4 regions of the Pseudoalteromonas sp. NZS127_1 genome follow, and region 3 is predicted to be linked to each of the others. Evidence: predicted binding sites of a transcription regulator. Region 3 holds the regulator's gene; each other region holds the start of a gene.

Region 1 (8,065 bases), on a different contig from region 3:
TTGCTAAATTTAACCCAGACGAATTAGCAACAGCGGTTAAAAAGTGGGTTCATTGTGATTAACAAAAATAGGTGCTACTAACTTGAATAATAAAGATTTGCAGCAAAGTGAATACGACCAGTTTCGTTCGTTTTTAGAGCAGCAATGCGGCATTGTTTTAGGTGAAAACAAACAGTATTTAGTTAAAAGCCGACTTGCTCCGTTAATGACTCGATTTAATGTGGGATCTTTATCGGAGTTGGTTAGTAAAACTCTCGGGCCTCACGAGCGGCAATTAAGAGCCGCTGTGGTTGATGCAATGACCACAAACGAAACGTTGTGGTTTAGAGATCAATACCCGTTTGAGTTGCTCCAAAATAAGCTTTTTCCTGAGTTTAAAGACTTGAGAAGGCCTTTAAAAATTTGGTCTGCTGCCAGCTCATCAGGACAAGAACCCTATTCAATAGCTATGTCAGTAGCTGAATTTAATACTAAGCAACCTGGTGTGCTTCGTATGGGTGCACAAATTATTGGTACCGACATATCTAATACCATGCTTGATATGTGTAAAAATGCAGAATATGACGCGCTTGCACTTGCCAGAGGGTTATCTGCAGAGCGTCGTAAAAAGTTTTTTAAAGACAGCGGCAATGGTATGGCACAAGTAAACGATACAATAAAAAAACAAGTTAGTTTTAGGCACCTGAATTTGCTTGATTCTTACGCGTTAATGGGCAAGTTTGATATTATTTTTTGCCGTAATGTACTTATTTACTTTGCGCCTGAAATAAAAGCTAAAATTATTAATCAGTTTGCACAAGCATTAAACCCAAAAGGGTACTTATTTTTAGGAGCGTCAGAGTCCCTAACTGGTCTAAGTACTGAATTTGATATGGTTAGATGCAACCCCGGTATCATTTACCAAAAGAAATAACTAAGTTAATTCATTTCCCTAAAACGACGCACCAAGCGTCGTTTTTCTATTTAGATACATAGTCTTATAAAAATATAACACTTCCTAATATTAATGGCTTATTTTTTGCTTTATTCATGGGTAAGTCAATTTTTTGGAGAAGGTTATGGCTATCAGTTTTGATAAAGCATTAGGTGTGCATCCGCAAGCCATGTTGATCCGTTCACAGCGAGCTGAATTAATTGCAACTAATATAGCTAACGCTGATACGCCTGGCTATAAAGCAAAAGATATTGATTTTGCCTCTGCATTAAAAGCGGCAAGGTCAACCCAGCAAAGCGGCAATACTATGGTAAGAACTAATGATAAACACATTGGTGGAGGTACTCATAGTATGGGCAGTTCAGAATCATTTCGTTTGCCAAATCAATCAGATACAGGTGATGGTAACTCGGTTGATATACAAGTGGAACGAAACTTGTATACACAGAATGCTATGGAGTATCAGGCCAGCTTGCAATTTTTAAGCGGTAAATTTAAAGGCCTGAATAAAGCTCTCGGTAGTCAAGGATAAAAATTATGAGTTTATATAATGTTTTCGATATTGCAGGTTCGGGTATGAGCGCACAAAACGTTCGCTTAAATACTACAGCTAGTAATATTTCTAATGCTAATACCATTAGTTCATCTCAAGACAAAACGTACCGAGCGCGCCAACCTGTATTTGCGGCTGAGCTAACAAAGGCTTCAGCATCAGTAAGTAACCAACAGGGCTCCGCAGTTGGTGTTAAGGTTTTGGGCATTGTTGAAAGTAATGCACCATTACAAATTGAATATAACCCAAACCATCCAAGTGCGGATGAAAATGGCTATATCTATAAACCCAACGTCAATGTTGTAGAGGAGATGGCAAATATGATTTCTGCCTCTCGTTCTTACCAAACAAACGTGCAAGTTGCTGATGCAGCAAAGCAAATGCTAAGTAAAACACTGTTGCTAGGGCAGCGGTAACCGAGGGTAGGTTATGAGTAACGATATTAGTACATCTTCATCCTATTTAGACTCTATACGCTGGCAAGAATCGCAAGTAGCGACCAGTGATAATGAGAGTGATGCGTTAACACAAGAAGACTTTTTCTCTTTGTTAACTCAGCAATTATCGTTTCAAGATCCCAGTAACCCTGCGGATAACGATCAAATGATTGCGCAAATGACTAGTTTCACAATGGCGCAAGGCATTAGCGATTTAAATTCAAATTTTGATAGCTTAGCGTCATCTATGACATCAAATTCAGCTTTGCAAGCATCAACACTTGTTGGCAAGCAAGCTTTACTTGAGTCAAACACCTTAGATTTAAATGAAACTGGTGATGCCAGAGGCTCGGCAGTGGCAGAAGAAGCCGTTGATAACTTAAAAATTAAAGTGACAGATGCATCAGGTCAGCTAGTGAGAACTATTGATATGGGTTCTCAATCAGCAGGTGCAGTACGTTTTGCGTGGGATGGCAAAAATGAAGCCGGTGAGCGTTTACCTGAAGGTGAATACTCAGTAACCGCCGAAGGAAGTACTGACGGCGAATTTTCAAGCTTGCCCATTGCTACATTCAAGAACATTGAAAGCGTTAATATTAATGGCTCAAGTGGCATTATTATTAACACTAAAGAAGGTGCGGTTAGGCTGACAGATGTAGCAGAAATCGCGTAATAAATTTTAGTATTTTTCGCCTGCTAGCAGGCCACAGACTAACAGGTTAGAGGTGAATTATGAGCTTCAATATTGCATTAACCGGCCTTGCTGCCGCGCAAAAAGATTTAGACGTAACGGCAAATAATATTGCAAACGTTAATACCACAGGTTTTAAAGAGTCACGCGCTGAGTTTGCCGATGTTTACGCTTCATCAGTATTTAGCTCTGGTAAGACTAAAAATGGTGACGGTGTGCAAACAACCATGGTTGCGCAGCAGTTTCATCAAGGCTCACTGCAATTTACAAATAACTCACTTGATTTAGCAATCACTGGTGAAGGTTATTTTGCGATGACCGACGATTTATCTTCGCAAGATTTAACATATACACGTGCAGGTGCATTTAAGCTTAACCAAGATAACTTTATGGTTGACGCAAAAGGTAACTTTTTACAAGCATTCCCAGTTGATTCATCTACAGGTGATACAACGTCGGTAAGTTTGAGCACAACTGATCCAATTCAAATCCCTGATTCGTCTGGTTCACCTCGCGCAACAGAAAATGTATTTTTGTCGTTTAACTTAGATGCAACGGCGGATCCAACAGGTCTAGATTTTGACCCTGCTTCTAGTGGTACTTATAACTCATCTACGTCAACAACGGTATATGATTCACTAGGTGAACCACATATTTTACAATACTTTTTTGCTAAAGAAGATGATGCCGCAGCAGGTGGTACAGATAACAGTTGGGAAGTATACGCAACACTCGATGGCAAAGTAGTTGATGGCACAACTGGTGGAGAACAAACCGCGCCTTATACACCACTTACCACCCTTGGTTTTAACTCAAGTGGTTTACCATCAACAACAGGTGGTGTGGCAAATACAAATACAACTACTTTTGATGAAATACTACTACCAGCGGGTTCTGGTGCTGGTTTATCAACATTACTAGACAATGGTGCAACTTTCCCAGGTACTGGTATTGAGCTTAACTGGCGCGATGAAAATAACACGGCAGGACGTATCCCAACTCAGTATTCAAGTGGTTTTGAAGTAAAAGCACTCGATCAAGATGGCTCAACGGTTGGTCGTTTAGCCGGAATTGATATAGGAACAGACGGTAAAATTGTCGCTTCTTACAGTAATGGTGACTCAACATTCCTAGGCCAAGTGGCTATGGTACGTTTTCCAAATTCACAAGGGTTATCACAAGTGGGTGATACAAGCTGGAAGCAAAGTATTGATTCAGGTGAACCTGTAGCGGGTGAAGCTGGTTCGGGTACGTTTGGTGGAATTAACTCATCAGCACTTGAGCAATCAAATACTAACCTTACTAATGAGCTTGTAGACTTAATTACTGCACAGCGTAATTACCAAGCAAACTCACGTGCGCTTGAAGTTAACTCAACTATTCAGCAAAGTATTTTGCAGATTCGATAAGCTAAACCCTATTAAATATATGAGGCTGCATTTTTGCAGCCTTTTTTATAAGTCCTCTTTGCAAGCCCTTCTAAATACCTCTCAATGTTGCGTCAAATTTAATCTGGCATCTATTTTGCATTTGTAAGTTCAGAGATTTTTTATGTGAGTCGATACTATGGACAAAATGGTCTACATTGCGGCCTCTGGCGCTAAGCAAAGCCTACAAGGGCTTGCTTTAAAAGCCAATAATTTGGCAAATGCAAATACAACGGGTTTTAAAGCTGACTTTGCGCAGGCGCGTTCTATGCAAGCGTTTGGCGAAGGTTTGCCTACACGTGTATTTTCAATGCAAGAGCGTCCGGGTTCAAACATGGTATCGGGTGGCATTGTTCAAACCGGGCGAGACTTAGATATCGCAATGAGCGATAACGCATGGCTTGCTGTGCAAGATGCCTCCGGTAATGAAGCTTACACCAAAGTGGGTACGTTAAACGTTACAGCTCAAGGCATGCTCGTAACCAGCCACGGTCGTCAAGTTATTGGCGAAGGGGGACCTGTTATTTTACCCGTCCCAGTCGAAAAAATAGGGTTTAGCCAAGATGGCGCTATTCAAGTTCGACCACAAGGCGCCCCCGCTAACTTTTTAGAAGAAATAGACACGCTTAGAGTGGTAGAAGCAAATAGCTCACAGCTCGAAAAAGGTAACGATGGTTTATTTAGACCAAAAGCAAATGTAACAGTAGATACCTCTGCCAATGTAAAAGTTTTAAGTGGTTCGCTTGAAATGTCGAATGTGAACCCAGTTCACGAAATGGTCGACATGATAAGCCACCAGCGCCAATTTGAATTACAAGTGAAATTAATGAAAACAGCTGAAGAAATTGACGAGCGTCAAGATCAGCTGTTACGCATTGTTTAACTTTAAAGTGAGGACACGATTATGAATCCAGCATTGTGGATCAGTAAAACGGGGCTAGACGCCCAACAAACCGATATATCGGTTATTTCAAATAACTTAGCGAATGCGAGTACCGTAGGTTACAAAAAAAGTCGCGCTATATTTGAAGATTTACTTTATCAAAATATTAATCAGCCGGGCGGTCGTTCATCGCAAGATACCGAAATGCCATCGGGCCTAATGTTAGGTGCGGGTGCAAAAGTTGTAGCTAACCAAAAAGAGTTTACGCAAGGCAACATGTTGACCACCGAAAACTCACTAGATTGGATGATTTCTGGCGAAGGTTTTTTTGAAGTACTGCAACCAGATGGCAATATTGCTTACTCGCGCAACGGCCAGTTTACTACCGATGGCGATGGACGAATTGTTACATCGGGCGCAGGTTATGTGATTCAGCCAGAAATGAATGTACCAGATGACGCGCAATCAATTACGGTTTCGCAAGACGGCGAAGTATCTGTACGTGTTGCAGGCCAAGCCGATAACGTGGTCATTGGTCAGCTGACTATTAGTGATTTTATTAATCCGTCGGGTCTTGAGCCAATCGGTCAAAATCTTTATACCGAAACAGCTGTAAGTGGTGCGCCGGTACAAGGTAACCCTGGTGTTGAAGGGTTAGGTAGCATTATTCAAGGCTCACTCGAAACTTCAAACGTAAATGTAACTGAAGAGCTCGTAAATCTAATAGAAACTCAGCGTATTTACGAAATGAACTCAAAAGTAATTTCGGCCGTTGACGAAATGATGAGTTATATCAATCAACAGCTTTAATAGAGTAGGGGGAATTATGCGTAATATTATTTTATTTACAGCGGGCACGTTATTTTTAAGTGGCTGTATGTCTACGCAAAATAGTGAAGTAGTGCAGGACGACCCTTACTACGCACCTATGTACCCCGAGCCTATTTTAGAGCCGCTGGTAGCCACAGGTTCATTGTTTAATACTCATACATCAAACGACTTATATTCTGATAAAAAAGCGCTACGTACTGGCGATATAATTACGGTTAAATTGCAAGAGTCTACTCAAGCAACAAAAGCCGCTAAAACAGAAACAGACAAAGAAACCGACGCAAGCTTAGACCCAGTGATTGGCTTAGGTGGTCTACCTGTAAATATAGGTGGCGATAGTATTCAGTTTGGTATTGGTAGCGATTCGTCGTTTACGGGCGATTCAAAATCAAACCAGTCAAACAGCTTAGTGGGTGATATTTCGGTTAATGTAATGCGCGTTTTACCTAATGGTAACTTAGTTATACGCGGCGAAAAATGGCTAACGCTTAATACCGGTGAAGAGTTTATTCGTTTAGAAGGGCTAGTACGCCCTCAAGACGTAAGCGCCGATAATACGGTTGAATCAAATCGTATTGCTAATGCACGTATTCAATACTCAGGTAAAGGGCAAACGCAAGAAGCGCAAAGTCCTGGTTGGCTTACACGTTTCTTTAGCAGTTCGCTGTTTCCATTTTAGAGGGTAACAACATGAATAGCCTTAAAGCTTTATGTTTAGTTGCGTTATTGGGTTGGCAGTTTACTGCCAGTGCTGAGCGCATAAAAGATGTGTCTATGGTTGAGGGCGTGCGCTCTAACCAATTAGTTGGTTATGGCTTAGTGGTTGGTTTACCGGGCACTGGTGAGCAAAACTCATATACACAACAAAGTTTTAGAGGCATGTTGAACAGCTTTGGTATTACGCTGCCTTCAACTCAAAGTCCTAAAATTAAAAATGTTGCCGCTGTTGCTGTGCATGCAGAATTACCCGCATTTAGAAAGCCCGGGCAAACAATAGATATTACGGTTTCTTCTATTGGTAGTGCAGGCAGTTTACGTGGCGGTACTTTACTACAAACTTTTTTAAAGGGTGTAGACGGTAACGTGTATGCAATTGCACAAGGAAGCTTAATTGTTGGTGGCTTAGGCGCACAAGGCCTTGATGGTAGTAAGGTTGTAATTAATACCCCTACAGTTGGTCGTATACCAAATGGCGCAACAGTTGAACGCACTGTAGAAAGCCCATTTATGCAAGGCGATTACATTACCTTCAACCTAAACCGTCCAGACTTTACAACGGCAAAACGCCTAGAAAAAACAATTAATGACTTAGTTGGCCCAAATAGCGCACAAGCAATTGATTCTGTTTCTATCCGTGTTATTGCACCACGCGATGCATCCCAGCGTGTATCGTACTTATCGACACTCGAAAACTTAGAATTTAAACCAGCTGACATGGCCGCTAAAATTATAGTTAACTCGCGCACCGGTACAATTGTTATTGGCAAAAACGTTAAGCTTCAGCCTGCGGCTATAACTCACGGTGGCTTAACAGTAACAATTGCAGAGCAACAAAATGTGTCACAACCAAACCCGCTAGCAAACGGTGATACAGTTGTCACACAGCAAAGTATTATTGATGTAAACCAAGACGACTCGCGCGCCTTTGTATTTAATCCAGGTGTAAGCCTTGACGATTTAGTTCGCGCAATTAACGAAGTAGGCGCAGCGCCTGGTGACTTAATGGCTATTTTAGAAGCACTAAAAGAAGCCGGCGCAATTAACGGACAGTTAGTTGTTATATAAATAACCCAAGTCAATAAATAACGTATTACTTAAGCCCTATATTTTTGAAGCTAGGGCTTTTTATTTACAGCAACTTAAGTTTATTATTTTTATCTTCCTTGTTTTATCGGTAGTGGCTCAATTTTTGCATTTTTAACTGCATTATTCATTTTGTGTCAAAAAGCCGATGGAAACTAATCACCTCGATAAACAAAACTTTTTTGATTTAGGCAACTTAGATTCACTTCGTAAAGAAGCCTTAACGAGTGGCGATGCATCAACTGATGCCTCTAAAGCTGCGCTCAAAAAAGCGGCCGCACAATTTGAAGCCATTTTTACGCAAATGTTGCTCAAAGGAATGCGCAAAGCTAACGAAGCATTTGAAGACAAAGACAGTCCATTTAATTCAAGTGGCGTAAAGTTTTTTGAAGAAATGCACGATCAGCAACTTTCAACAGAGCTTTCATCAAATGGCTCGTTAGGCCTTGCCGATTTAATTGTTCAGCAGTTATCGCCTGAGTCTAAAAACTTTATGCCAGGCTCTG
Region 2 (8,065 bases), on a different contig from region 3:
ACAACTTAGTACCGGCTATACCGTACGCTGGCTTGGCCACGCTAGTTTTGTAATTAACACCCCAAATGGTCAAAATGTGCTGTTTGATCCGGTAAAAAATCAGTTTGATTCTCCAGTCGCACTTGGCTTTAAACTCGGCGGTGGTATTTATCGTAAAGCAGGCGCTTGGCCTAGTGAGCAAGAACTGGAAAATATTGATGCGGTAATGTATTCGCATATTCATTACGATCATTTTAATAAAGCCGACATACAAAGCATTGGCAATAAACCTCGTTATTTAACACCACTCGGGATGGCCGACAACTTCCCTACTGGCAGTTTTAACATTACCGAAATGCCGTGGTACTCAACAACCAACATTGACGACTTAGTTATTAACGCCGTGCCAGCTCATCATTTTAGCGCTCGCGTATTAGTGCCCTTTATTTACGAAGATAATAATAAAGACTTATGGAATGGCTGGCTGCTTGAACAAAACGGCAGTACCTTATTTTTTGCAGGCGATACAGGCTACTCAAAACACTTTAAAGACATACAGCAAAAATATGGCGATATAGATGTGTGCTTAATCCCAATCGCTTCTTACTACAGTAAAGAAAGTGGTAAATTTTATCGTTACGTTCACACCACACCAGAGGACGCACTAAACGCCGCGAATGATCTTAACTGCAAAGTAATGATACCGTGGGGATACGGTAACTCAAGTTGGAAAATGGGCGACCATACTAGCCACTCGGCCTTACTGCGCTTATTACACATGGTTAAAAAAATGGATGCTAAAACACCGCTGTATATTTTAAACGAAGGCGAAAGGATTTCACTGTAACTAATTACTCAACTGTTTTAGGATGTGTGTTACACCAATATAAATACACAATAAAATTGAGAGATTAATGAAAAAATTAGCACTCGCCTTAAGCTTTTTATTAAGCGCTCCTGCAATGGCTATTGATGTTGAACATACATCAACTCCAATTACTATTGATGGCGTATCAGAAAGTGCGTGGGATAAAGCCGCTTGGCACGATATGCCTTATTTAATGGATGGCACATTGCCATCAAACGATGCTGACTTTAAAGGGCGTTATCGTTTACTGTGGGATCAAAACTATTTATACCTACAAGCCGATATTGTGGATGATGTTTTAATTGATACACACGCCGATCCAACCTATAAATATTGGGATGACGATGCGCTTGAGGTATTTATAGATAGCGATGCATCGGGCGGAAACCACCAATTTAATCACACTGCTTTGGCGTATCACATTGGCCTTGATAACCAAGCCGCCGATTACGGCCCTGATAAAAAAGCCCATTTGTATACCGACCACTTAGTCAGTAACTGGAAGCGCAACACCACTGCACCTTTTAACATCACGTGGGAAGTAGCCATAAAGCTCTACCCTAACGACTACAAAGAAGGCGCTGTAAATACACCAATTACACTGAGCGAAAAACAAGTCATTGGCTTTATGTTAGCGTATTGCGATAACGATGGCAGCAAAGTGCGCGAACACTTTATGGGTTCACACAAAGTACAGCCAGTAAATGGTGACAGAAACCGTGGATTTATAGACGCAGACGTATTTGGCAAAATCACCCTACTCCCTAAAAAGTAAGCCACCCCACCAATAAAAAATTAAGTAGGTTGGGTTGAGCGCAGCGAAACCCAACGAAAAAATATCCTACCAACAAACACAGGAGCTTTGCATTATCGATTGTTTTAAACATCCTTAAACCAACACAAACATACAATAATGCTGGTTTTAAGCTCACCTATTTTACCTCTCATTTCCTTCTCCTTGTACAAAAGATCTTTAAGTAAATGATTTACAAAGAGGTTAAGAGGCACTACGCTTTTAGAGATATTCATATATTCCTATTGAATAAGAAGTTGATAACCTTAAACGGAAAACAAGGTTCGAATATTGAAGCAACTATCACTCTAACCATAAATCGCTCTCTTTATAATTAAGGAAAGGGCTAATGCCTTTAGAGTTGTACTCTACGCATATGCTTTCGAGACTATTCTTAGCCATTTTCACAAAAAAGCCAATTGGGTAGACTAGTCTCCATGTCTTTGTGGATACTAATCCACCCATAGAGCTCAAATCGGTTACAGTTAATACTTCTTGATAATAAGGTTTAAATTCAACTCTGAAAGGCGATTCAGCACCATTGCCTAGTAATCTAAACTCGTGTGCAAGTTTATTCCGATACATGTAGAGCAAATTCTTATGAGTGAAACTCTCTGGTGATAATCTATCGAGTGTTTCTGGGGGCTTATTTTTTTGTTTCGGCCATTTATCTAAAAGTTCCTCAAAAGTTGGATCTAACTCTAACCCTTTGCTAATTGATAGCAGGCTATTTGAATTAGAAAATCTTTTCTTTTTCTCTAATTTAGCCCAAGAATTAAGGGTTAAAAATGAACTTGGTAATTGAGGGTGACTTTCTAACACACTACAGAGCTGTAATAAGCTAACTCTATTATTATGCTCCCAACCAGAGTGCTCTGATATTGTTTTTCGATATCGATGACCTACTTTATTTTCATTTGGAAAAGCAGCAATCGAGAGAGAATCAAAGACTGAGCATAATAATAGCTTAGCTGGAATACCTTGATGCCGGCGATTTGGTTTTGAAAAAGCAGCTGCAATCATGGTCCTATTATATGTTCTGAATCGAGTAACTTTTTCCTCAATCGTTTCCATTCGCTCTCTCCCATAGCAAACTGAATATAGTTTTCTAGCTTTGAAGTATCCTACTTTTACTAGCAATATTATCATCTATATCTAAAAATTAATTTTACTATTATAAATTTACCAATGCTATAGCCTTAGAGATTGCTCGCCAGTAGTGGAACTCTTAACTTTGGTATTTGGAGACTCACCAAACACAAAAAAGCCGCTGTATTTTGCAATACAGCGGCTTTTAAAATCACAATTCTAAATTAATAGATTATGCTTTAGGTCCACGACCTGCACGTTTACGTTCGTTTTCTGTAAGGTAACGCTTACGGATACGAATGTTTAGTGGAGTTACTTCAACTAGCTCGTCATCATCGATGAACTCAAGCGCTTGCTCAAGTGAGTAGTTAAGGTGTGGAGAAAGCGTTTGCGCTTCATCAGTACCAGATGCACGTACGTTAGTTAACTGCTTGCCTTTAAGGGCGTTAACTGTAAGGTCGTTATCACGGTTATGAATACCGATAACCATACCTTCGTATACTTCAACACCGTGACCGATGAATAAACGGCCGCGTTCTTGTAAGTTGAATAATGCGTTAGTAAGTGCTTTACCCGTTGCGTTTGCAATCATTACGCCGTTCTTACGAACACCGATGTCGCCACCTTTGTGAGGACCGTAATGATCGAACGTATGGTACATAAGACCAGAACCCGAAGTAAGCGTCATGAAATCAGTTTGGAAACCAATTAAACCACGGCTAGGGATCATGAAATCTAAACGCATACGGCCTTTGCCATCTGGAGTCATGTTAGTAAGTTCACCTTTACGTAGGCCAACTTGTTCCATAACAGAACCCTGATGCTCGTCTTGACAGTCAATAGTTACTGTTTCAAACGGTTCTTCTAGAACGCCATCTACAGTACGTAAGATAACTTCTGGACGAGAAACTGAAAGCTCGTAACCTTCACGACGCATGTTCTCGATTAAGATACCTAGGTGTAATTCACCACGACCAGAAACACGGAAGCTATCTGGGCTACCAGTATCTTCAACGCGAAGTGCTACGTTGTGTACTAATTCTTTGTCTAAACGCTCACGGATATTACGTGACGTTACAAACTTACCTTCTTTACCACAGAAAGGTGAGTTATTTACAGAGAATGTCATTGTTACAGTTGGCTCATCAACACTTAGAGGTGGTAATGCTTCAACGTTTCCTGGGAAACAAACTGTATCAGAAATCTTAAGCTCACCAATACCTGTTACAGTTACGATGTTACCAGCGTAAGCTCTATCAGTTTCGATACGTTCAAGACCTAGGTAGCTTTGTACTGCGCCAATTTTACCATTACGTGTAGTGCCATCAGCACTGATAATAGTAACTTGTTGGTTAGGAGCAACAGAACCACGTTTAATACGACCAATACCAACTACACCAACATAAGAGTTGTAATCTAGTTGAGAAATTTGCATTTGGAAGTCACCTTCAGGATCTGCATCCGGTGGTGATACTTCGTCAACGATCATCTTGAACATAGGTTCCATGTTGTCTGATGGCTCGTCTAAATCTAGTGTTGCCCAGCCGTTGATAGCTGAAGCGTAGATTACTTTAAAATCTAACTGTTCGTCAGTTGCGCCAAGGTTGTCGAATAAATCAAAGATTTGATCCATAACCCAATCAGGACGTGAACCTGGCTTATCAATTTTATTGATAACTACGATTGGCTTTAAGCCTTGCGCGAATGCCTTTTGCGTAACGAAACGCGTTTGTGGCATTGGACCTTCTTGAGCATCAACAAGTAATAATACTGAGTCAGCCATCGAAAGTACGCGTTCAACTTCACCACCGAAATCGGCGTGTCCCGGAGTATCTACGATATTGATATGGTAGTCGTTCCAAGAGATGGCTGTGTTTTTAGCCAAAATGGTAATACCACGTTCTTTCTCAATGTCGTTTGAGTCCATCACGCGCTCTTCGTTACCGCCGCGTGTTTCTAATGTACCTGATTGCTCAAGTAGTTTGTCAACCAGAGTTGTTTTACCGTGGTCAACGTGCGCGATAATCGCTATATTTCTTAACTTTTCGATGCTCATATATTTACTCAGAGAAATTAAATTCTCAATGATCCTGCAAGATCTACGCACTCATCCACGCTTTCGCGAGATGTCCCAGCATAGGATTTAAAAGGGCGCATATTATCCCTCATTAATGACATGGATGAAAGTTTATCCAATACATATTTTAAAACTTTCTCAATACTTTTACTAAGTATCTGTTTTATATATGACAATTATATGAATTAAATTTCAATATTTTTTTGAAAAACAGTCTTTTTGGCTATTTTTCCGATCTTTTTGTTACTCTTTTGCATTTAGGTTATGCTAATTTCAGCTGATTAAATTAACAACAAATTACGCTCTGTAAATTTTGCACTAAAATGGAATACTTACGCACCAACATGGTGCGTTTGTATATTCCATTTTGATGCAATGATATTTTTTTAATTTATAAACAGCCAGTTACAATAATGGCACAAAATCAGCTTAGTAAATACCAAAGCAATTATGCAGCAATAACAAAACCCAATAGTTGGAGGACACATGTCACAATCGGTTTTAGATTTTATTAAAGAAAATGACGTCAAGTTCATTGATTTACGCTTTACTGACACTAAGGGTAAAGAGCAACATGTATCGATTCCTCATCACCAAGTTGATGAAGATTTTTTCGAAGACGGTAAAATGTTCGACGGTTCTTCAATTGCAGGCTGGAAAGGCATAAACGAATCAGACATGGTATTAATGCCAGTTCCTGAGTCAATCAAACTAGACCCTTTCACTGAAGAAGCGACATTAATTTTACGTTGTGACGTAGTAGAGCCTTCTACACTACAAGGCTATGAGCGCGACCCGCGTTCTGTTGCTAAGCGTGCTGAAGATTACATGCGTTCTACAGGCATTGCAGACACTGTTTTATTTGGCCCTGAGCCAGAATTTTTCGTATTTGACGATGTTAAATACAAATCAGATATGTCTGGTTCTATGTACAAAATTGATTCTAAGCAAGCTGCTTGGAACTCAGATAAAGAATATGCAGATGGCAACACTGGTCACCGTCCAGGTGTTAAAGGCGGTTACTTCCCAGTTGCTCCAGTTGATGACTTCCAAGATTGGCGTTCAGCTACGTGTCTAGTTCTAGAAGAAATGGGCCAAGTAGTAGAAGCACATCACCACGAAGTAGCAACAGCAGGTCAAAACGAAATCGCTACTCGCTTTAATACAATGGTATTAAAAGCGGATGAAATTCAAGAAATGAAATATGTTATCCATAACATGGCTCACTTATACGGTAAAACAGCAACGTTTATGCCTAAGCCAGTTGTTGGTGATAACGGTTCTGGTATGCATTGTCACCAGTCTTTAGCTAAAGACGGTGTTAACCTTTTTGCTGGCGATAAGTACGGCGGTCTTTCTGAAGATGCACTTTACTACATTGGCGGCATCATCAAGCATGCTAAAGCAATTAACGCTTTCGCAAATGCCTCTACTAACTCGTACAAACGTTTAGTACCAGGTTTTGAAGCACCAGTTATGCTTGCATACTCTGCACGTAACCGTTCTGCATCAATCCGTATCCCAGTGGTTCCATCTGAAAAAGGTCGTCGTATTGAAGTACGCTTCCCGGATCCAACTGCTAACCCATACCTTGCTTTCTCAGCAATGCTTATGGCTGGCCTTGATGGTATCAAAAACAAGATCCATCCTGGCGATGCTATGGATAAAGATTTATACGACTTACCAGCTGAAGAAGCAGCAGAAATTCCAACTGTTGCAGCATCACTTGACGAAGCACTATCTGCACTTAGCGCAGACCGTGAATTCTTAACTCAAGGTGGCGTTTTCACTGATGACTTAATCGATGCTTACATCTCACTTAAGTCTCAAGAAGTTGAAAAGCTTAACATGACAACTCACCCAGTTGAGTTTGAAATGTACTACAGCTGTTAATTAAGCTGTAAAAAATATGTGTGTTCTCAAGCCCGCTTTGCGGGCTTTTTTAATGGTAAAATTAGTCAATCTCCACTAAAGTTAAGTTACCGATAAAAATGCAGGGCTGCAGAGTGAATAACAAGATTTTATTACTATTAATTACTTTAGGATTAAGTAATTATGGTTATTCCGGTGAAACAAAAATATACGCTTGGAAAGATAAAAATGGCGTATTAGTGTTCTCAGACACCCCTCATAAAGGGGCCCAAGAGGTAAAGCTCACCAGCCAAGATCTTAATATGCCTGCAACAAATACTGACATTTTTGACGAGCAACCTCAGCCTCAACAAGCGGCCTTTAGTATTGCTATTTCCTCACCTGATCATAACCAGACTATTCGTGAAAATACCGGCACTGTTTATGTAACTAGCCGAATAAAACCACGCTTTGAAACTGGTTTTACTATACAACTTTTTATTGATGGTAAAGCACACGGCCCAGCCAGTGACAGCTCAACCTTTGCAATTAGAGATGTAGAACGTGGTCAGCACACACTACAATTAAAGCTTTTTAATAGTAAAAACCAAGTTATTGCTACAAGCGAACCCTGCATATTTTTTATGCACCGAAAAGGGCTAAACCTAGGTAACTAAATTGGGTCATTACTAAACGTGCAGCAGTGTATTTAACCATATAACTTGCTTGCAAACATCCACGCACTAAAATGGTGCAGCTATGATTAATAATAAAAACTTTAGCCCTGAGCTACTCGATGCCATTTGGCAAAATCAAACAACCGCTATCATGTTACTTGATAAAAACTTCACCGTTGTATATGCCAATACCAGTACCAGCGAGCTGCTTGGCCTTGGTAATAAGCGCCTATTAGATCAACCGTTTGATAGCCTTTTTAACTACCATTCAATCGATTTACAGCGTATAGAACAATACTCACTAGTTGAAGGCGTAGATTGCCAGCAGCATAGAGCTGACGTGGTTTTTAGCGATTCTCGCCATGCAAAAGTAGCCGTAAGTACACGACAAATTAAGTTTAATGGCTCGCTTTATATTTTATTTGAGTGGCGCCAAACCGATGACGAAATTAAGCACGACCAAGCGTCTAATCAAATGCATCAATATCAAGCTGCCCGAAACCTAATTAGAGGGTTAGCTCACGAAATTAAAAATCCTTTAGGTGGAATTCGCGGAGCGGCGCAGTTATTGCAGTATGAGGTTGATCAACAAGAAAGAGATCAATGTGCTGAGCTCATCATTGAGCAAGCCGACCGATTACGCGAGCTAGTAGATAGGCTTTTGGGGCCCAATCAACTTCCTCAAAAATCGTATGGCAATATACATCAATCACTTGAATCAGTTGCAAGGC
Region 3 (8,065 bases):
ATTTAATATTCTAGCGGTATTACCACTTGCCGGTATTATTAACCCTTCAGCCATTGATCCATCATTAGTAAGCCGAGACGTATTAATTATGATTGGCGCAACACTTGCTCTTATTATTATGTCATTGAACTTTAGAGGCACCCAACGTATCAATAGAGTAGAAGGCGGCTTATTGCTAATAGCGTTTTTGGGTTACCAAGGGTATATTTTTAGTCAAGTAGGGTAAATGATGGCAACGCTAAATTTTATTGAACAAGGCCTTCGCGTTTTAGATGTTGAGCGCCAAGCACTTAGTGATATTGCACAATATGTAGATGAGAATTTTCATAACGCATGCCAATTAATGTACGACTGTGAAGGCCGTATTATTGTCATTGGTATGGGTAAATCAGGTCATATTGGCAATAAAATAGCAGCAACCCTTGCAAGCACTGGCAGTCCTGCATTTTTTGTTCACCCTGGTGAAGCAAGTCATGGTGATTTAGGTATGATCACTAAAAATGACGTGGTTATGCTTATTTCTAATTCAGGTGAGACCAGCGAAGTTTTAAATATCATTCCTGTTTTAAAACGACTTGGTGCCAAAATGATATCGATGACTGGCAATACGCAATCAACCATGGCGACCCTTGCTAATGTGCATGTGTGCATTAAAGTAGAAAAAGAAGCCTGTTCATTGGGTCTAGCTCCTACATCAAGTACCACTGCAACGCTTGCGATGGGCGATGCCATGGCAGTTGCATTATTAGAAGCTCGCGGGTTTACAGCTGATGACTTCGCGCTATCTCACCCAGGTGGTAGTTTAGGCAAGCGTTTATTACTTACTTTAAAAGATGTTATGCACAGCGGCGCAAATACACCTATTATTAGCGTTTCACAAACAGTTAAAGACGCCCTCATTGAAATGTCTGCTAAAGGTTTAGGTATGACAGCCATTGTTGATGAAAATCAGCAGCTCGTGGGATTATTTACCGATGGCGATTTGCGTCGTATTTTAGAGCAAAGAATTGATATTCATACAACACAAATAGATGTTGTTATGACTAAGTCATGCACTACGGCTACGCAAGATATTTTGGCTGCTGAAGCGCTTAATATTATGGAACACAAACGTATAAATGGCTTAATCGTCGTCAATGAGAAAAACCAACCTATTGGCGCATTAAACATGCAAGACCTATTAAAAGCAGGAGTATTATAAATGCAATTTGAAGAACTCTATCAACCGCTGAGCGATGATGCAAAAGCACGCGCTAAAAAAGTAAAACTACTTATATGCGATATTGATGGTGTATTTTCTGATGGCCGTATTTACCTTGGTAATCAAGGTGAAGAGCTAAAAGCATTTAATACAAAAGATGGTTTTGGCATTAAAGCGCTTATAAACAGTGGCTTTGAAGTGGCTGTAATTACTGGTCGTCATTCACAAATAGTGCAACAACGTATGAGCAGCTTAACCGTACAGCATATTTATCAAGGCCAAGAAAATAAGCTCATTGCCTATCAAGAGCTAAAAGACAAACTCAACCTTAGCGATGAACAAATTGCTTATATCGGTGATGATGGTCCTGACATGCCCGTTATGGAATTAGTCGGCTTTGCTGTTGCAGTAAATGATGCCCATCCACTTATTAAACGTTTATCACACTATGTAACGCAAATGCCTGGCGGCTTTGGTGCAGTAAGAGAGCTCACCGACTTACTTATGCTTGAAAATGGTAAAGCATTGACTACACAAGGCACTAGTTCATGAATGCAGCGCGCATAATATTAAGCGTTTTATTCATTAGCTGTATGGTTTGGCTTTGGTACCCTTATTTTACACAAACAAATATTGTGCCTCAGACTGAGCCTGAAGTTATTGCCAAGCCTGATTACATAGCCATAGAACTCAAACAAACAGCCTATGACGAACAAGGTAAAATTAGCCACAAAGTCACTGCGGCTAAAATGGAGCTATATCAACAATTAGGTTTTACGTTTTTTGAAAAACCTATTTTTACTTTATATAACGAAAAGCAAACGTGGCAAATAAATGCAGACGAAGCAACATTATACGAAGACAAACAATTAATTTTAGAAGGCAATGTGGTTGCCAAAAACTTAACCGATAACGCCATGATAGACAAAATCAATGCTGATAATATTCAGGTAGATATAAAGCTATTAACAATGCGTTCGGAGCAACCCGTTATCATCACTGGACCCAATTTAAAAATCACTGGTAAAGGCCTAGAAGCCGACTTAAAAACCGAAGTGATAAAACTAATTAACCATACGCGAACCATATATTATGACCAATAAAATATTAAAATCACTTATTATTCCTACACTTATACTAGCGTTTAATAGTAGTGCTGCAGAGCAAAACACGCAACCGGCTGCAAATCAAATTTCAATAAGCGCCGATAAGCAAGAAGGTCAATTAAAAGCTAATGTCGGGATTTTTGAGAAAAACGTTGAAATTATTCACGGTAACCGCCGTATCACAGCCGACCGCTTAGAAGTACATAAACGCGATGAACTTGGCGATAATAAACAATTATTAATTGCTACAGGTAGCCCTGCGCACTTTGAAGAAAAGCAATCAGATGGCACGACTATGAGCGCCAGTGCTGACGAAGTACGTTATGATGTATCTAAGCGTTTTTTAACGCTTGTTGGTAATGCACAAGTATCGCAAGCGGGACAAAAAATAAATGCTAAAAGCATTACCTACGATATAGAGCAGCAGCTAATCAGTGCCGAAAAAGATGAAAACTCAACTGACCGCGTTCACACAATTTTAGTACCAATCGAGACTAAAAAAAGTAAAAAAAGCGACAAAGGTCAACCATGAGCACATTAAAAGCAGAGCTATTAGCAAAGAGCTATAAAGGCCGTGAAGTTGTAAAAAACGTCGGCCTTGAAGTCAAAGCTGGCAGTATTGTTGGCTTACTTGGCCCTAACGGCGCAGGTAAAACTACCACGTTTTATATGATAGTAGGACTTGTACCTAGCGACAAAGGTAAAATATCGATAGACGATAACGATATTACTCTTTTACCTATGCATAGTCGTGCTAGATTAGGCATTGGCTACTTACCGCAAGAGTCTTCAATATTCAGAAAGCTGACTGTTTATCAAAACTTAATGGCCATTTTAGAAACGCGCAAAGAGTTAAATAAACAAGCTAGAGAAGACACTCTCGATAAATTATTAGATGAATTTAGCATACAACACATTCGTGATAGCCAAGGTATGGCATTGTCGGGTGGCGAACGTCGTCGTGTTGAAATAGCACGTGCGCTGGCAGCAGATCCTAAATTTATATTACTGGATGAACCATTTGCAGGTGTTGACCCGATTTCGGTATTAGACATAAAGAAAATAATAGAACATCTTAAAAATCGTGGGATTGGTGTATTAATTACCGATCATAACGTAAGAGAAACCCTTGATGTTTGTGAAAAAGCCTACATTGTTTCTCATGGGGAGCTGATTGCATCAGGTACTCCAGAACACGTATTAAATGATAAAACAGTACGCGATGTTTACTTAGGCGAGCAATTTAGGCTGTAACATTTACGCCATGTCTTTAAGCATCTGCTAGTATTAATTATAACAACATAAAAGGATTGTTAGAGATACATGAGGCAATCACTACAGCTGCGCATGGGCCAGCAACTTACAATGACTCCACAGCTGCAACAAGCTATTCGTTTGTTGCAACTCAGTACATTGGATCTCCAGCAAGAAATACAAGAAGCTCTCGACAGCAACCCGCTATTAGAGGTTGAAGAAGCAGACTATTCAGAAGACGCTGCAGGTAAAAACGAGCAAAAAGCAGATACAGATGACATAACTGTTAGCGCATCTGCCGATGATGCTCCAAGCGAATACGAACAAGATAGTGGTGAAGCACTTGCAAAAGACACGCTAAGTGACGACATGGCTATGGATGTTAGTTGGGATGAGTACATGAGTGCCGCCCCAGCAGCATCATCGGGTCCGATGCCTGAAGACGAATCAATATACCAAGGCGCCTCTACTGAAACGCTCCATGAGTATTTAATGTGGCAGTTACAACTAACGCCATTTAGCCCTACAGACGAAGCTATTGCTATTGCTATTGTAGAAGCCGTCGATGATTCAGGTATTTTAACACTAAGCTGCGAAGAGATTTTAGAAAGCTTTAATCAAGAAAACGAAGATGATAACGAAGTCGAACTTGATGAAATTGAAGCTGTATTAAAACGCATCCAACTGTTTGATCCTGTTGGTATTGCTGCACGTAGTTTACAAGAGTGTTTGTGTATTCAGCTTAACCAGTTTGATAAAGAAACACCTTACATTAATGAAACAAAAATGATTTTAACCGAGCATATTGATTTATTAGCTGCTCGTGACTATCGTACATTAATGAAGAAAACTAAGCTCAAAGAAGAAGAGCTTAAGGAAGTAATGACATTAATACATACTCTTAGCCCTAAACCTGCAGATACTATTGTAAGAGAAGAATCTGAGTATGTTATTCCTGATGTGTCAGTTAAAAAAATTAAAGGCCGCTGGGTTGTTGAGTTAAACCCAGACAGCATGCCTAAAATTCGTGTTAATAGCCAATACGCGGCAATGTCTCGCACTGTAAAATCCAGTGGTGACAGCCAGTTTATTCGCTCGCATTTACAAGAAGCTAAATGGTTTATTAAAAGCTTAGAAAGTAGAAACGACACGCTATTAAAAGTGACAAATTGTATTGTTAAGCAACAACAAGGCTTTTTTGAACACGGTCCTGAAGCCATGAAACCAATGGTTTTAAATGATGTTGCTGAAATGGTAGAAATGCACGAATCAACAATTTCGCGCGTAACAACCCAAAAGTATATGCACACACCCCGTGGTATATTTGAGCTTAAATATTTTTTCTCAAGCCATGTAAGCACCGAAAACGGTGGTGAATGTTCATCTACAGCAATCCGTGCGCTTATCCGAAAATTAATCGCAGCAGAAAACTCAGCAAAACCATTGAGTGATAGCAAAATAGCGGATATATTGGCTGAGCAAGGAATTAAAGTAGCGAGACGTACAATCGCAAAATACCGCGAATCTCTGGCTATTCCACCGTCAAATCAGCGTAAAAGTTTGATTTAAGACGCAAAAAAAAGAGGGTAATGCTTATGCAACTAAACTTAACTGGTCGTCACGTAGAATTAACCGATTCACTAAGAGACTATATTAATACCAAATTTGCGAAGCTAGAAAGACACTCTGATCATATTAATAATGTTCATGTCATTCTCGATGTAGAAAAATTAAATCAAAAAGCAGAAGCCACCATACACGTAAGCGGTGCTGAGCTATTTGCCTCTACAGAACATCAAGATATGTATGCCGCCATTGACTCGTTGATCGACAAGCTCGATCGACAAGTAATTAAACACAAAGAGAAGCTTGCTCGACACTAATATGATGAAATTAAGCTCACTTATATGCCAGGACTGCAGCAAAGCTGCGGTCCTTTTTAATAGCAAAAAAAGAATTTTAGAGTTCATTAGCGAACTTGCTCACGACAAACTTCCGTATTTACCGCAACAAGATATTCTTAATGCTTTAATGAGCAGAGAAAAATTGGGTAGTACAGGTATAGGGCGTGGCATTGCCATTCCTCATGGAAGAATGAGCGGTGCAGAAGAGCCTTTGGCTTTAGTACTCGTTAGCGAAACTCCAATAAATTTTGATGCGATCGATAATCGCCCTGTTGATATTTTCGTCGCACTCATCGTACCAGATGGCGATAACCAGCAGCACTTAAAGACTCTAGCAACCATTGCTGATAAACTAAACAACAAAGATTTTTGTAAACAGTTACGCAGTGCAAAATCAGATACTGAGCTTTACCAAGTTATTGTCAATCAATCATAGTTTTATAAAGGGTGTTAAATGGAGTTAATTATCATAAGCGGCCGTTCTGGTTCTGGAAAGTCGGTTGCTTTACGCGTTGTAGAAGATTTAGGTTATTATTGCGTAGATAATATTCCAGTTAACTTGCTTCCTTCATTAGTTCGCAGTGTGTCTGATAGCTATGATAAAATTGCTGTTAGCATTGATGTGCGTAACATCCCTAAACAACAAGATGAATTTAACGATATTCTTGAATACTTGCCTGGCTTTGCAAAACCTACGTTATTTTATTTAGATAGCGACGATCAAACATTGATCAAACGTTTTTCTGAAACTCGTAGATTACACCCACTATCAATTGACTCGTTGCCTCTTGATTTAGCCATCAAAAAAGAAAAAGAATTACTTGATGTATTAATCACCCGCGCCGACTTTATGATAGATACAACTGATTTAAGCGTTCATCAACTTGCTGAATCTATTCGTGAAAAGATTTTAGGTAAAAAAGATAAGCAACTGATTGTCACGTTTGAATCGTTTGGTTTTAAATACGGTATACCAAAAGAAGCAGATTACGTATTTGATGCACGCTTTTTACCCAATCCACATTGGGAACCTGAATTAAAACCTTTAAATGGGTTAGATCAACCTGTTAAAGATTATTTGGCCAATCACAGCATAGTGCAAAAATTCACATGGCAAATTCAAACATTTGTACAAACGTGGTTACCGCACTTAGAGCGAAATAACCGCAGTTATTTAACCATTGCCATTGGGTGTACAGGCGGGCAACACCGCTCTGTATATTTAGCGCAAACTATCGGTGAAAGTTTTGCAATGACACATCCCAATGTGAAAATTCGCCATCGCGAACAAGAAAAATAATATAGCTGAATAATCACCTGTTCAGCTTAAGTAGAGTAAGTTATGCATTGTGAAGACACTTTTTTAATAAAAAACAAATTAGGATTGCACGCCAGAGCAGCCACCGTGCTTGCCCAATTGGCAGTGCAGTTTGATGCGACAATTACATTATTTCAAGATGACAAAGAAGCCGCAGGCGATAGCGTACTTGCACTAATGTTACTTGAAAGTAGCCAAGGCAAAGAAGTAAAAGTTGTATGCAAAGGCCCCGATTCTGAGCAAGCTTTACATGCTGTTGGAGAATTAATAGCACAACGTTTTAATGAACAAGAATAAACAGTTATAAAAATAATGCTCGCATTACTAATGCCCCAACTAAAACAGATATATAAAATAAATACGGTTAGTGACGCCAGTTAACTCACCTCTCCCCATAAAATAATATAAAAATTTATAAAGGACGCCAATGCCTGAAGCTTTTGAACAAGATTACCCACTACAGCAACTAAAACAGGTGACTAAGTCACTCAATAGTGGTCAATTTGTTCAAGTTAGGCGCATGCTCGCAAAAACAGCTCCTTGTGATACCGCATTATTATTAGAATCATCACCGCATAAAATTCGCCGACTCCTTTGGCAGTTGGTTGATCCTGATGTGCAAGGCGATGTTCTTGAAGAACTATCAGAAGATGTTCGTTTAGGCATTATTGCCCAAATGGAACCTAAGCACATTGCAGCCGCAACAGAAGATATGGGCCACGATGACTTAGGTGAAGTATTACGTAGTCTGCCGGACACCGTTTATAAAGACGTTGTTAGCGCGATGGACATTCAAGACCGTGAACGTGCAACACAAGCACTTTCGTATCAAGAGCGTTCTGCTGGCGCGCTAATGAACACCGATACGGTGACCATTCGCCCTGACGTTACGCTTGATGTTGTACTTAGGTATATTAGGCTACGTGGCGAGTTACCAGAAGGTACCGATGACTTGTACGTTGTTGATAAGCATAACTGCTTTATAGGCGCTTTATCGCTGAGTACATTATTAACTAACCCGCCAGAAAAGATTGTTCGCGATTTAATGGATGAAGATTGTGAATCCATTCCAATCTCAATGGATGAAAGTGAAGTCGCGCAATTATTTGAACGTCATAATTGGATATCGGCCCCCGTAGTCGATGATAACGATCAGCTCCTTGGCCGTGTCACTATCGATGACATCGTTGACGTAATCCGCGAAGATGCTGAGCATAGTTTATTGGGCTTAGCCGGCCTTGATGATGAAGAAGATACCTTTGCGCCAGTACTAAAAAGCTCT
Region 4 (8,065 bases), on a different contig from region 3:
TTACCCTCTTCACTGTAGGTAGAGTAAGTTAGCTGTACAGCTAAATCGGTCGTTGGGGTATACAGTAATTTTGCACGCGTACTACTGGTATTAAGCTGATTTAAGTTTTTATCTGTTGGATTGGTTTCATGTATCGTTGGGTTGCTAAAGGTTTCACCATTTACATATTGAGTAGATAAACGAAATGCTAGTACATCCTCAATTAAAGCCCCCGAAACAACAGCGGCTGTATCAAGGTAACTATCTTGATTTCTATACCCAACGCGTACAGCACCTTCAAAATCTTGTGTTGGTGCTTTGGTTGTCATATAAACTGCACCACCAATGCTATTACGACCATTGCTAGTTGACTGCGGTCCACGGTATACCGCTATTTGATCTATATCCCACAAACCTGTATCACCGGTTAAATCAGCTACAAATGGCTGACTTACACCATCAACAAGCGTTGATACTCTTGCTTTAGAGCCTCCACTAAATGAGTTAAAACCTGTTGCACCACCATTACCCGACACACCGCGCATATCTGGCACGGCTCCAGTAAGTACCACTACATTTGCCATTTCTGCCAAAGCTTCTGAAACCGAACCTAGTTGTCCATTTTCTAATAGTGACTTATCTACCACTGCAACCGATGTAATCGTATCTTTGAGTGACCTTTCGATTTTTTCGCCTGTTACAATAATTGTATCTATTGATTCTCGACTTGTTTCATCAGCAAATGCATTACTTTGAGCCAATAACAAAGAGCTTGTAATCAGTAGTGAAAGTTTATTAGGCTTAAATGAAGCTACCACAGTTATTTCCTTTTATGGATAGTTGTTTTATTTTTCGAAAAAATAGCACAAACACACACTTGTTGCAATTGAGTTTAGTTATCATTTAGAATAGCAACATCATTAATAAGTGTTTTAATTTATGTTGCAACTTACCCTTTCTCTTATTTTATTTACTGCTACATCCCTGTTTTATCTTAGTAACCGCCACCAACGACTTCTAAGCAAACCCATTAACAAAAGCTGGCGCAAGCTCGCATTTATCCTTTTTGTTATTGCAATACCATTAGCCTTATATGCTTTTTCTAATGCGGCAGCCGTATTTTTTATCATTTTAATGATAATGCTCGCTTTAATAATAATTCCGATCGTAAGCCTGATTAAACACAAGGAAGTAAAATAATGTCATCTGCACAAAGGCAAAAAATAAAACCAACTTGGCTTGGCAAAAGTTTGGCTGGTTGTTTTTTAGGGCTAGCGCTAGCGTTTATTCTCGTTGCTTTTTTTGCATGGTACGGAGCGGGAGGCATAGATGCGCCCGACAAAGTGCAATTTAATATGTGGATGATACCCATTTTATGGTTAACTATTTTTAGCTTCACCTACCTGTTTAGTTCAGCAAAAAATGCTTGGCTGACACTTGGGGGCTTAAATATAACGCTATATAGTCTATTTATAATTTTAAGGAATTGGCTATGAGAGTAAGAGCCGATATTTTGCGTACCTACCAAGGCGTGCATACATGGACAGGAATAATTGCAGGTTTAGTACTTTTTATAGGTTTTTATGCTGGTAGTTTAACCATGTTTAAACACGAATTAGCACAGTGGGCAAACCCCGCCAGTGCACCAGTGACTAAACCACACACTAACAATCACCAAATATTAGTTGATCAAGCAATAACTAAGTACCCTGAGCAAATGGGTAATGGTTTTTCTCTCGATTTATTAACAAATCAAGCGCCACTATCTTGGTATAGCCAAGGTAAAGAGCGCGGGATGAAACTTGATAATCAATTACAGGTACTCTATCTAAACCAGCAAAATGATCTTGTAATACAGCAACAAAGTGAGAATAAACTTGCAGATTTAATAGATTACTTACATCGAACCGCAGGGTTTGCAGGCGAAATTGGGCACGACCAATCAGGCGTATATATACTCGGTATAGCATCTGCGCTGTACTTTTTAGCATTGGTGTCTGGCGTAATTATTTTACTACCTACGCTTGTAAAAACCTTTTTTGCGATTCGAAAAGAAAAAGGCGCCAGTCGCTTTTGGCTCGATAGTCATAATTTAGTTGGGATCGCCAGCTTGCCTTTTCATTTAATTATAGCGTTTACTGTGGTGGTATTTGCATTTCATGATCTGGTTTATGATGGTCTATCAGCATTTTATGACGATAAATCCTTTTTTCAACGACCTGCCCCAGCAGCACATAATTATCATATTGCAAACTTACCAAGCATAAATAAGCAGCTCCTAGCGGCAAAAAACTACGCCCCAGGTTATGAGCCAATTCACATTACATTTAGTCGTTTAAATACAAACAGTCCGACAGCAACATTAAAAATGAGTAATAGCAGCGCTGTCGTTCGCGGACCTGATACCGACTACTTATTCTTACACCCCTATACATTAGAAGTACTTAACTCAAGCTATCCGCAAGGAGATGATGGTGTTTGGGGTAATATAGTAGGAAGTTTCTTTTCACTTCACTTTGGTACTTATGGAGGTGAATGGGGACGTTGGGGGTATTTTGTTATGGGGCTACTTGGCGCATTCTTATTTTACTCTGGTAACTTATTATGGCTAGACAAGCGCTTTAAACAAGATGCCAACAAACGAAGTACACGATTTATGGCAAATTTAACAATTGGTGTTTGCTTAGGGTCAATGATTGCAATGGTTGCCACTTTATTACAAGCTAAATGGACTAACCAATATATGGGTAACGCAAATTACAGCTATCTCTATAGTTACTATTTGGTATTTTTTGCCTTTGTTGCTTATACCTTTTTTAAAGGAACTCACCACGCTAGCTATTGGGGCTTAATGGGTATTACACTTTTATCTGCTGGTATGGGAGTTTCAACACTTATACAGGCTTTATTAGCTGATGATTTTTTAAAATATTATCAAAGCGGTTTTGTTGATATTAGCGCTGCAGTATTTGCATTAATATTTTATTATTGTGCAAAAAAAGTTAGAAATAAATCAGTAAGCTATGCAGTTATACCTGCAAAATTATAAAGAAAAACTTAATGAGGCGTATTGCACGCCTCATTAAAGGTATAAATTTAGATTTAAAATATAAAACCATTAAACCATTAAACCATTAAATATCAGCACCTTAAAAGAGTTAACTAAAGTAGATTAGTTTACTGTGCGTTTAGGCTTTTCTCGCGTTACAAAGTAGCAAATTAGCGAGCCCACTGTTACCAGTACAACCCCTTGCCAAAACGAAGCACTCAGCGTAATAGATAAATACAACGCCGAAATAATACTAGAAAACACCGGTGTAAAGTACGAAAGCGTGCCCAACAGCATTAAGTTACCGCCAATAATAGCTTGATTCCACAGTGCATAACCGCTCCCCACGACTACACCAGCTAATAATAACGTCATGCTTGAGCTGAGTGAAAACGTTAATGGCGCTTCATTACTAAAACCATATTGCGCCCACAAACTAATTGCCGTAACAGTAAAAAATAACGTAATGGCATTTTTACCATTACTCAGCTTTTGCGTTACTACGCAATAAATAGCCCATATAAACGCTGCAGCTAATGCCATTAGGTAAGTAGCAGGATTATCAGCAAAGTTAGTAACAAGCGTATCGAGTGACATTTCTTGATCGCCCGTAATACACCAAGCAACGCCTAAAAAAGCAATAATCATGCTTGGGTAAACCCAGTAACTTACTTTTTTGCGCCCAATAATAATAGAGAGCAATATTGTTAGCGTGGGCCATAAATAATTAATAACCGCCATTTCCATTGCCTGATGACGACTATTTGCCATACCAATAGAAAGCGCCAAACAAATTTCGTACGATACAAATAATAAAGTACCTACTACCAAGTAGCGTTTCGAAAAACCACTAAACTTGGGCACTCCCATAACCAAAATTAAAAATATCGCACTGACAGAATACATAGCCGCAGCACCACCAATGGGGCTAAACAACTCAGAAATATCCCGTAGTAATGCAACTAAGCAACTCCACAGTAATATTGCAGCGACTCCATATAGTGTATATTTATTTTTGCTTATAAAATCCATTTGCCAACCCAAAAGTACTACTCGTAAATTTGAAACTAAACTAACAGTAATTATTTAATTAAACAATTAAAGTTAATAGCTTAAACCTCTCGCCTGTTTTTAACATTCACCTTTTTAGTAATTGACCTTTTGGTCAGTAAAGCTACAATCAATCAATACGTTAAACACGCAAACTCTATAATGACCACACAAATAAAGCCAAATAAAAAAGAAGTTACACGCGAGAAAAACCAAAAACTAATTTTAGATGCCGCCGAGCAATTGTTTTCGCAATTAGGTTACGACGGAGCAAGTATGAGCATGGTTGCTAAAGAAGCGCAGGTGCCAAAAGCTAATATTTTGTATTACTTTAAAAGTAAAGATGGTCTGTACGAGTCTGTGATTGACCGCATAATAGCTAATTGGAACTTAGGGCTTGATAACGTCACAATTAACGACGATCCAGCTACCGTGCTTTATAACTATATTAAAAGCAAAGTAATACTGGCCGTAAATCAGCCAATGCAATCTCGCTTATTTGCCAGTGAAATACTGCGCGGTGCACCCTATTTACAAAACTACTTTAGAACCAATACCCGCCCTTGGGTTAAACAAAAGGTTGATGTACTTCAAGCATGGATGGACGCAGATAAAATGGATAAGGTTGACCCGTACCATTTGCTCTTTACTATTTGGTCTACCACGCAATATTACGCCGACTTTCAGGCTGAGGTTTTACTTGTAATGAACAAATTAGAGTACGACGAAACCGATGTGGCACAAATTACGCAGTCAATTGCCCACATAATTTTAAAAGGTATTGGTCTTAAAATACCTGAGCAAAGTGAGACTTAACCCATGACATCCTTTACTACACCCGATTTATTTGACGATCATCGCGATAACGTACAAGTAGCAGACAGCGGCCTTTACCACTTTGGTAAAAAAACCACGTTTTATGGCAAAGTAGTTACCGTTACCTGCCCAGAAGACAACTCTTTTGCCGCCGATATATTGCATGAAAATGGTGAAGGTAAAGTATTAGTTATAAACGGGTTTGCGAGCAAACGCTTTGCGTTCATAGGCGATATTATGGCTGAGCGTGCCTTAAGTAATGGCTGGGAAGGCGTAATAATAAATGGCTGTTGCCGAGATATTGAAATACTTGCCACGATGAACTTACCTGTAATGGCGCTAGGCTCTACACCGCGTAGTACCTTAAAACGCGGCTTTGGTGATAAAAACCAAGCTGTTACCATGCTTAGCACCACTATTGAACCTAACGATTGGGTTTACGCCGATATTAATGGTTTAATCATCAGTAAAACGCCCCTTATTTAGCACTCAAAACCATATAAATAACAGCCAACTTGGTGCACCTGCGCACCAAATTGGTCTGTTTTAGCTCATTTCAATGCCATTATTTTTACAGCCCACATTTATAAACCTCACACAACCCATCAAAACCTGACCAGTTGGACAGGATTTTAATTTATGGCATTCCTCTTGCTTAGGTTTTAAACAATATAATAAGCTAACCGATTAAAAAGCGGATCAGGCTCTGTAAAATAAAAACAAGATGTTACGCAGTGGGCTGAAAAATAATAAAAATTAATCTGTCTTTTTAATCACCCTAAATCTGGACTGCTTAGTCAGATTTTTTATAACGAGTGGTGATATGAGTACCAAAAATAATAATACGACCGGTATTTTTTGTGACCATGGTCCTAAAGCATGGCAAACACATTACCAAGGCACACTTATTAATAAGCGCCTTGTGGTAAAAGATGTATTTGCTATTAAAGGCGAGCGTAACAGCGCAGGCAACCCACATTGGTTTAAAACAGCTAAACCGGCTCAAAGTACGGCAAGCTCGGTTAATAAGCTCATGACCGCTGGTTGTAACTTTATAGGCTTTACCCACACAGACGAACTGGCTTATAGCTTAGAGGGTAATAATATACATTATGGCGCTGCGCAAAATCCTAAATTAAAAGGGCATGCTTGCGGTGGTTCGAGTATGGGTTCGGCAGCAGCCGTGGCTGCTAACTTAGCCGATATTGGCTTAGGTACCGACACTGGCGGCTCAATTAGAATACCCGCCAGCTATTGTGGTTTATATGGCATAAGGCCAAGCCATAACGTGATTGAAAAAGACGGCCTAATACCGTTGGCTCCCCCTTTTGATACCATAGGTTGGCTTACCCAAAGCGCTGAGCTATTAAGCAGCGTTAGCGATGTATTATTACCACAACAAGCTATTAATAAAGTAAATACGCTGGTTATTTGCGAAGCACTCTTTGAACTCGTTGACCCCTCTTTACAAGCACCACTGGGTAAGCTTTTAGAAAAAACCAAACCTTATTTTAATCATCATATCGATTTTAAGCTCCCCAAAAGCAGCCTGCTAAGTGAGCTTGCCGATACCTTTAGAATATTACAAGGTCGTGCGATTGCTAAAACGCACCGAGACTGGCTAGAACTCCCAGATCAGCTTTCTCATTTTGCGCCAGCAATTGCGGCTCGTTTTAAAATGGCACTGGCTTTAACCAAGCAAGAAGAACAAGAGGCGTTAAAAATACAGCACGAATGGCAAGTAATCGTCGCTAAAAACTTAAACAAGCACAGCTGCTTATTTTTACCCACCACCCCTACAACTGCACCTAAATTAGGCGCCGACACAAGCGCCTTACGTATGCAAATTATTACGCTTTCGGCAATTGCAGGACTTAGTGGCTCAGCGCAAGTGCATTTACCGCTGGCTGATTTAGCAAATGATCATCCTTATGGTTTTTCATTAATGATGACCCACGGTAACGATAAAAGCCTACTTGCTTGCGTTAAGCACCTAGCTGAACACTTTAAACAGGACACACCGGCATGACCACACACAATATTGCATTTACCGCGTCTCATTTTTCGGCAACAGAGGCGGGTATAAATATACTAAAACAAGGCGGTACAGCTACCGAGGCTATGGTAGCGGCTGCCGCTGCGATTAGCGTTGTGTATCCACATATGAACTCAATTGGTGGCGACAGCTTTTGGCTTATCGATAACCCAAACCAAAAAACGCCCACTGCTATTGATGCCTGCGGCCGCGCAGCAACTAATACAACGGCGTATAACCCGCTCACGCAAATACCAGAGCGCGGCGGATTAAGCGCACTAACTCAAGCGGGTACAATTCGCGGTTGGCAAAAGGCGCTTGAACTAGATGAGCACGCAGCACTACCACTGTTAAACATTTTAGCGCCCGCTATTGAGCTTGCTCGCGAGGGTTTTACCGTAACAAAAAGCTTGCAAGCAGGCTGCGAAAAGCTAGCCGCTGCTAACAATACTAATAACGCGTTTAAAAACCTCTACATACCCAATGGCAAGCCCTTACAAGCAGGTCAACATTTTAAAAACCCTAAACTTGCTGCAACGTTTGAATACTTAGCAAAACATGGTTTAAACGCATTTTATGAAGGCGCACTTGCTAACTCATTTGCCGCCGACTTAGCAAAAGCAGGCAGCTCAATCACCGCAGGTGATATTGCAAATACAAAAGCCGAGGTCGTTACTGCGCTAAATGCTAACTTATCAGGTATTGATTGCTACAACTTACCCGCGCCAACACAGGGCGTGCATTCACTACAAATAATTGGTGCCGTAAATAAGTTAAAGCATTTAGCTAAAACCGATGCCGACTGGACGCACTTAATTGTTGAGGCAACTAAACAAAGCTTTACGCATCGCCCTACCCTTTGGGCTGATCCTAATGTGTTAGGGGATGATTATAAAAACGCACTAACCGATGAGCGCTTAAGCGAACTTGCTAACAATATTGATATGAGTAAAGCCAAACAATGGTCATTTAACGCAGAGCCTGGCGATACAGTGTGGATGGCTGCAAAAGATAAAAACGGGCAATTAGTAAGCTTTATTCAAAGTATTTACTGGGAATTTGGCAGCGGAATACTAATGAGCGAAGGCGGCTTTGTGTGGAATAACCGAGGTTTAAGCTTTAGTTTAAACAATGAA

Evidence for each region. The regulator sigma-54, encoded in region 3, starts transcription at its own class of promoters, with help from an activator protein. The targets are predictions, from matches to a motif close to GTTGGCACGNNNNTNGNNT.
Region 1: a site for sigma-54 is predicted at 4,127-4,145, ahead of I6F50_RS03830 (flagellar basal body rod protein FlgF). Genes of this name have one in related genera too.
Region 2: a site for sigma-54 is predicted at 5,219-5,237, ahead of glnA (glutamate--ammonia ligase). Genes of this name have one in related genera too.
Region 4: a site for sigma-54 is predicted at 5,533-5,551, ahead of I6F50_RS12795 (amidase family protein). Genes of this name have one in related genera too.

Annotation. Positions count from the first base shown of each region.
Region 1 covers NZ_JADYXO010000002.1:156,690-164,754, reverse strand. The annotation lists gene I6F50_RS03860 (chemotaxis protein CheV) at 1-62, shown strand, start outside; gene I6F50_RS03855 (protein-glutamate O-methyltransferase CheR) at 83-913, shown strand; gene flgB (flagellar basal body rod protein FlgB) at 1,059-1,466, shown strand; gene flgC (flagellar basal body rod protein FlgC) at 1,472-1,903, shown strand; gene I6F50_RS03840 (flagellar hook assembly protein FlgD) at 1,917-2,597, shown strand; gene flgE (flagellar hook protein FlgE) at 2,657-4,024, shown strand; gene I6F50_RS03830 (flagellar basal body rod protein FlgF) at 4,182-4,925, shown strand; gene flgG (flagellar basal-body rod protein FlgG) at 4,947-5,735, shown strand; gene flgH (flagellar basal body L-ring protein FlgH) at 5,752-6,435, shown strand; gene I6F50_RS03815 (flagellar basal body P-ring protein FlgI) at 6,447-7,541, shown strand; gene flgJ (flagellar assembly peptidoglycan hydrolase FlgJ) at 7,708-8,065, shown strand, end outside.
Region 2 covers NZ_JADYXO010000012.1:89,608-97,672, forward strand. The annotation lists gene I6F50_RS12350 (MBL fold metallo-hydrolase) at 1-826, shown strand, start outside; gene I6F50_RS12355 (CBM9 family sugar-binding protein) at 894-1,622, shown strand; gene I6F50_RS12360 (hypothetical protein) at 1,944-2,714, opposite strand; gene typA (translational GTPase TypA) at 2,962-4,785, opposite strand; gene glnA (glutamate--ammonia ligase) at 5,293-6,699, shown strand; gene I6F50_RS12375 (DUF4124 domain-containing protein) at 6,813-7,334, shown strand; gene glnL (nitrogen regulation protein NR(II)) at 7,417-8,065, shown strand, end outside.
Region 3 covers NZ_JADYXO010000003.1:1,457-9,521, reverse strand. The annotation lists gene I6F50_RS04395 (calcium/sodium antiporter) at 1-226, shown strand, start outside; gene I6F50_RS04390 (KpsF/GutQ family sugar-phosphate isomerase) at 230-1,201, shown strand; gene kdsC (3-deoxy-manno-octulosonate-8-phosphatase KdsC) at 1,202-1,753, shown strand; gene lptC (LPS export ABC transporter periplasmic protein LptC) at 1,750-2,304, shown strand; gene lptA (lipopolysaccharide transport periplasmic protein LptA) at 2,294-2,839, shown strand; gene lptB (LPS export ABC transporter ATP-binding protein) at 2,836-3,561, shown strand; gene I6F50_RS04365 (RNA polymerase factor sigma-54) at 3,631-5,130, shown strand; gene hpf (ribosome hibernation promoting factor) at 5,157-5,444, shown strand; gene ptsN (PTS IIA-like nitrogen regulatory protein PtsN) at 5,449-5,901, shown strand; gene rapZ (RNase adapter RapZ) at 5,920-6,765, shown strand; gene I6F50_RS04345 (HPr family phosphocarrier protein) at 6,808-7,080, shown strand; gene mgtE (magnesium transporter) at 7,211-8,065, shown strand, end outside.
Region 4 covers NZ_JADYXO010000013.1:45,981-54,045, reverse strand. The annotation lists gene I6F50_RS12820 (TonB-dependent receptor) at 1-797, opposite strand, end outside; gene I6F50_RS12815 (PepSY domain-containing protein) at 1,472-3,028, shown strand; gene yddG (aromatic amino acid DMT transporter YddG) at 3,152-4,060, opposite strand; gene I6F50_RS12805 (TetR/AcrR family transcriptional regulator) at 4,241-4,894, shown strand; gene I6F50_RS12800 (putative 4-hydroxy-4-methyl-2-oxoglutarate aldolase) at 4,898-5,380, shown strand; gene I6F50_RS12795 (amidase family protein) at 5,718-6,923, shown strand; gene I6F50_RS12790 (gamma-glutamyltransferase family protein) at 6,920-8,065, shown strand, end outside.